Linked DNA regions of Prochlorococcus marinus subsp. pastoris str. CCMP1986. The main gene of each other region encodes a partner of the protein of the gene in region 2 in a complex. Links are inferred from orthologs where the notes say so. Each region holds a gene or a part of one and is shown on either strand. Other genes may lie near its edges.

Region 1 (2,973 bases), 1.1 Mb from region 2 along the record:
CAGACAGCAACCATCCAGAACTTATACCTATCAAAACTCCTCCACCTAATCTCTGCATTAAGGCAATAAACACCTCCTTAATTCCATGTAAATCTCCCAATATTAGTTCTAATAACAACAAAGCGAGCACTGCCCCGATGGGTTCAAGAACCAATCCTTCAGCTTTTAGGACCTCGGATAGTGGAGATACTAATTTTATTTGGTCTACTAAGGGTGAAACTACTGTCGGTCCAGTGGCAAGAACTATCGCACTATAAACTCCAGCTACTGGCCATGATAGTCCTGCCAGCCAATGAGCTATAAATATTCCTGCTGATAATGAAATAAATAATCTTATTAACGAAATTCTTAAGACAGTATTTCTAATATTTCCTTCAGGTAATTTTAAATTTAACCCGCCTTCAAATAAAACTAAACAAACCAAAAGTCCAACTATAGTTTCAAGTCCCTGTCCAAGATCAAGTGGCTCAACTAGCCCGAACCCTGAGCGTCCAATAAATAATCCAGAAATTAATAAAATTACTACACTTGGAAATCCAGAGACAGAAGAAATTAAACGTGCGCATGCCCCTGCAAAAACAGTTATACCCCAAAGTAAGCCGAGCCTTTCAGGCGTCATAAATTTTTCTTTATAATAAAAATATTAATTAATTTGATTAAATCAATAATCCTATTTTAAGTCCACTATAAACAATATTTATTAATTAAATCTAATTAAAGATTTAATTAATAAAAACCCCTTATGCAGATTAAAAACAAAATTTTTTAAATTCCAATTATATAGATGAAAATTTACTAATCAAAGCAATAACAATCAATATTATTCCAATTCCTATCGTCGCCATTCTTCCGTTCCAAATTTCTGCTTGAGGCGTAAAGCCTCTTTTCCATAAATTAAGCTCTTGTTTATCAACAACCTTTTTTGTTTCTTTTAGATTTATTTTTGATTCTTTTTTCATTAGTACTAGAAAGGAGGTTTATTTTCATAAAGAGTATTTGCTTGGTCAATAGGGAGTCTTCCTGAAATACCCAATTTAAGAGAACTTTCATATGCCTTAAATTTGAGTCTATATAAGGCAGCGGCTCCAATCATCGCCGCATTATCTGTGCAAAGATTTATTGGAGCTAAATGAACTTTAATAGATTTTTTACAAGCTTCACTAATCATCATTTTTCTTAACGTATCGTTAGCCGCGACTCCTCCTACAACGACGATATTATCTAAACCATAATCATTTGCACATTTTATTGTCCTCTCTACTAACACCTCTGCTACAACCCTCTCAAAACTTGCAGCAATATCTGGAATTGGTATTTCATCCCCATTTAAATTTATTTTCTCAACCAATCTTAATACAGCCGTTTTTAAACCACTAAAAGAGAAATCATATTTCAAAAAACCCCCTTCCTTATCAGAGATCTTGCATTTAGGTAAATTAAATTTGGAGGCATTACCCTTTTTGGCGATTTTCGCAATTGCAGGACCTCCAGGATAACTGAGTCCTAATAATCTTCCTACTTTATCGAACGCTTCACCAGCAGCGTCATCATAACTTCTTCCAAGTCTTTGCATCTTTCTTCTCTCACCAACTTTTATTAATTCAGTATGTCCACCACTAACAAGTAAGGTTAAGAAAGGAGGCTTGGGATAATTTTTTGAAAATAATATTGACGAAAGATGTCCTTCTAAGTGATGTATCCCCAAAAAAGGTTTTGAGTATAAAGTACATAGTGATCTTGCAGTTATAGAACCAACCCTTAAACAGCCAACTAATCCTGGTGTAACTGTTGAAGCTATAACATCAATTTTTTCAATTCGAATTTTTGATTCTTCTAAAGCTTGTTCTAGGACAAAAGGAAGTAACTCTAAATGTTTTCTCGCTGCGAGTTCTGGGACCACACCTCCCCATTTAGAATGATCTTCAATTTGTGATGCAACAATATTTGAATGTATTTTATAAATATCACCACTATTAGAAACAATTGAGACAGACGTCTCATCACAACTTGTTTCAATAGCTAGAACTTTGTGCATATTTGATTCGATACTGTTTTATTTTAATAATAATTTCTTAATTAAAACATCAAAGGAATTAAAGATTGCAACTTATGAAATTCTTTTTTTCAATCATAACTTCGGTTTTTCTCTTTCTTGGAATAACCCCAATTGCTTTAGCAGCTAATGGACCAGCATTAAATGCAGATAGAGCTAGCACAGAATATACAGCCTCAGCTCTAACAACATGCTCAGAAAATCCTAAATTTATTGAACGAGCAAGTACTGCTAAAACGCAAAAAGATATCACAAGATTTGAAAGATATGGCAAAGCAGCTTGTGGTGACGATGGATTGCCCCATTTAATAATAGGTCCACCACTTGAACCATGGGGAGCACTCTTAAATAGAGGTCATGAAGGTGACTTACTTATTCCTGGTGTATTATTTATCTATATTGCAGGAATTATAGGATGGTCTGGAAGAGAGTATTTGATTGAATCCAAAAAGACTAAGAACCCAGCAGACCTTGAAATTATTATTGATTTAGACTTGGCGAGAAAATGCCTTATCAAAGGTGCTCAATGGCCCCTCTTAGCCAATAAGCAAGGAAGGAACGGTGATTTAAGAGAAAAAGATAATAATATAACACTTAATGGTCCTAGATAAAACATCATCCCACACAATTCTAAAAATCAAATGCTTAAAATCTTTAACACAAAATTTATCAGGTCAGCTCCAGTGGTTGCAGCAGTTTGGCTAAGTCTTACCGCCGGAATAATTATTGAATTTAATAGATTTTTTCCTGATTTATTATTTCATCCGATGAGCTGAGATTTCAAAAAGAACTTTCAAGACTTAATTATTTTCAAAACCTCTTTTACTGTCTCATCAACATCATGATTTGTTAATACAAAATCAAATTGATTTGAGGATGCAATTTCGTAGTTGGCTCTGCTAAGTCTTCTATCTATTGCC
Region 2 (2,862 bases):
TCATAATCTAATGAAGCTCCAGGTTGGCTACTTTCTCCAAAGCCTAGTAGGTCAATTGAATAGCAATTATGATTATTTCCGAGAAAATCTTGATTATGTCTCCAATGTCGTTTTGATGCTCCAAAACCATGAATTAATAAAATATTTAAATCACTATTGTTAGAGGATTGTTTTGTTGAAGACCATGATATGTCCCAATTTTTCCATTTCCAATTTTCGGATTTTTTAAAGGACATTAGAAGAAAAATATTAATTAAACTTTAATTCAAAAAAAAAAAAATCGTTTTCGATTAATTATTCTTAGTTTAGAAAAAATTTTTAGTCTATGAAAAAAACAAAAGTTATTTGTATTGGGGAGGCTTTAATAGATAGAATCAAGAATAAATCAAATCAAGAATTTACAGATTTTTTGGGAGGAGCTCCTGCAAATGTAGCTTGTGCATTGAGAAAATTACAAATAGATTCAGTCTTTATTGGACGTATAGGAAGTGATGAATTTGGTAAGAAATTTATTAATCAATTTAAAGAATTGGAGGTAAATATAAATTTTTTGCAATTGGATGATTGTCTTCCCACTCGTATCGTTAAGGTAAATAGGGATAATTCCGGAGATCGATATTTTTCTGGTTTTGATACAAGCTTAAATACATTTTTTGCTGATGAGGCTTTTGATAAGAATGAAATTAAAAAAGATTTGAAAAGTTTGGAAAACCTCTTTTCAAAAACAAAATATTTAGTTTGTGGAACAATTATATTATCGTCTTCAATATCTGCAGATACTATTAACTTTTTATTGAGTTTAGCTAATAAATTTGATGTAAAAATAATAATTGACTTGAACTGGAGAGAGGTTTTTTGGGATTTTGCCACTTCTTCATCAGAAACTAATAAAAAGGAGAGAGTTGATTTAATAAGGAATTTATTGAATAAGGCGCATATTTTAAAGTTGGCCAAAGAGGAAGCAATTTTATTTTTTGAAAATAAAAATCCTTTGGAAATATCTGAAAGATTGTTAAACCGTCCTGATGTAATAATTACAGATGGAGCAAATCCTATTTGTTGGTTAATAAATGGAGTACAAGGAACGACTGAAGTTTCTAAGTCGCTAAAAATTATTGATACTACTGGAGCAGGTGATGCTTTTTTAGCTGGATTAATTTCACAATTACTGTCGTTTGATTATCCTTCAAATGAATCAGAAATACAAAATTGTGTAAAATTCGCAAGTATTTGTGGGTTACTCACCTGTCTTGGTGAAGGTGCGATTGAACAACAACCAGACTATTCAAAGGTTAATAAATTTTTTGGATCCCAAATTTTATAATTTCTCCCAAAATTTGTAGCGTAACTTATTTCTATTTTCCAGAAATTATTCAAACATGGCTTTATTAATTCCGGCCATTCAATAACCATTATAGCTTCATTTTGTATAGCCTCTTCTTCCTCAGAAATAAAGAATTCTTTTGCCATCAAACTATTTTCTAGCCGATATAAATCCATATGAATTAGTGGAATTGTTCCAGAATTGTAATGATGCGATAAGGCAAATGTTGGACTTGTAATATCTTCTGAAATAGATAGGCCTAATGCAATTCCTTGGACGAATGAAGTTTTTCCAGCTCCAATGGGACCTTGTAGTAAAATAACCGATTTTGGATTTAATCTTCGAGCAAAATCACTTCCTAATTGAATTGTTTCTTTTAAATTCCCAACAAACACTAAATTATATAAAAATCGCTTATAGTCTAAGTATAAGATATTTTTAGAAATGGTTATTGCTAATTCGATTAAAACCTCCATACCAAACTACGTAATTAAAGATATTTCTTTATCAGATTTCGGACGTAAAGAAATTAAAATTGCCGAAACTGAAATGCCTGGATTAATGGCACTTAGAGATAAGCATCATTCGGATAAGCCTCTAAATGGTGCAAAAATAGCTGGTAGTTTGCATATGACTATTCAAACTGCTGTTTTGATTGAAACTCTTGTTGATCTTGGTGCACAAGTTAAATGGGCTTCATGCAATATTTTCTCAACTCAAGATCATGCTGCTGCTGCTATTGCAGAACAAGGAATTTCTGTTTATGCAAAAAAAGGTGAGAGTCTTGATGAGTATTGGCAATATACTCATTACATTTTAGATTGGGGTACAGATTCTCCAAACATGATTCTTGATGATGGTGGAGATGCAACAGGTTTATTAATACTTGGTAGTAAAGCAGAAAAGGATTTGTCAGTTCTAAAGAATCCTAGTAATGAAGAGGAAATAGCATTATTCAACTCAATTAGGTCTAAATTGCAAGAAGATAGTAGCTTCTACTCTCGTATTAAGGGAAATATTATCGGCGTTACTGAAGAAACAACAACAGGAGTTGCAAGACTTTATCAATTGCAAAAACAAAATGCACTACCATTTCCTGCTATCAACGTAAACGATTCAGTTACTAAGAGTAAATTTGATAATTTATATGGTTGTAGAGAATCTCTAGTTGACAGTATCAAACGTGCGACTGATGTAATGATTGCAGGAAAAGTTGCGTTAGTAATGGGATTCGGAGATGTTGGTAAAGGGTCTGCTCAATCATTAAGAGGACTTGGAGCAATAGTCAAGGTTGCTGAAGTTGATCCTATATGCGCTCTTCAAGCAGCTATGGAGGGTTTTAGTGTTGTCACATTAAATGATGTTGTTGAAGATATTGATATATTTGTTACTGCTACTGGTAATTATCAAGTTATAACTAACGATAACCTTATTAAAATGAAGGATGAGGCGATAGTCTGTAATATTGGACATTTTGATAACGAGATTGATGTTGCCTCGTTGAAAGATTACCCATGGGAAAATATTAAGCCTCAAGT

The links. The genes of interacting proteins can lie anywhere in the genome.
Region 1: the proteins of tsaE (region 2) and tsaD are in contact, whole or in part, in a crystal structure (PDB 6N9A), measured with the Thermotoga maritima proteins. The link is inferred for Prochlorococcus marinus subsp. pastoris str. CCMP1986 from one-to-one orthologs. Residues at the interface, in WP_004082108.1 of Thermotoga maritima: Leu37, Gly38, Lys46, Lys57, Val59, Lys60, Ser61, Thr63, Phe64, Thr65, Leu66, Met67, Val69, Pro71, Tyr82, Arg83, Leu84, Asp86, Asp88, Phe89, Asp93, Ile128, Asp130, Glu131, Arg134; in WP_004082750.1 of Thermotoga maritima: Cys10, Asp11, Arg49, His50, Leu82, Gly84, Gly135, Gly136, Glu154, Thr155, Leu156, Asp157, Asp158, Ser159, Glu162, Asp165, Lys166, Arg169, Leu170, Tyr175, Lys213, Thr214, Leu217, Tyr218, Gln221, Arg222, Asn324.

The regions. Positions count from the first base shown.
Region 1 is NC_005072.1:445,056-448,028, reverse strand. It holds tsaD (tRNA (adenosine(37)-N6)-threonylcarbamoyltransferase complex transferase subunit TsaD), read right to left. Parts: upstream 2,036-2,973; coding sequence 965-2,035; downstream 1-964. Other genes in the region: gmk (guanylate kinase), read right to left, coding at 2,847-2,973; psaJ (photosystem I reaction center subunit IX), read left to right, coding at 2,695-2,829; TX50_RS02520 (photosystem I PsaF protein (subunit III)), read left to right, coding at 2,110-2,664; TX50_RS02530 (hypothetical protein), read right to left, coding at 777-959; TX50_RS02535 (cation:proton antiporter), read right to left, coding at 1-619.
Region 2 is NC_005072.1:1,553,747-1,556,608, reverse strand. It holds tsaE (tRNA (adenosine(37)-N6)-threonylcarbamoyltransferase complex ATPase subunit type 1 TsaE), read right to left. Parts: upstream 1,720-2,862; coding sequence 1,282-1,719; downstream 1-1,281. Other genes in the region: ahcY (adenosylhomocysteinase), read left to right, coding at 1,769-2,862; TX50_RS08700 (carbohydrate kinase family protein), read left to right, coding at 326-1,324; TX50_RS08705 (alpha/beta fold hydrolase), read right to left, coding at 1-236. UniProt on the Escherichia coli protein: Required for the formation of a threonylcarbamoyl group on adenosine at position 37 (t(6)A37) in tRNAs that read codons beginning with adenine.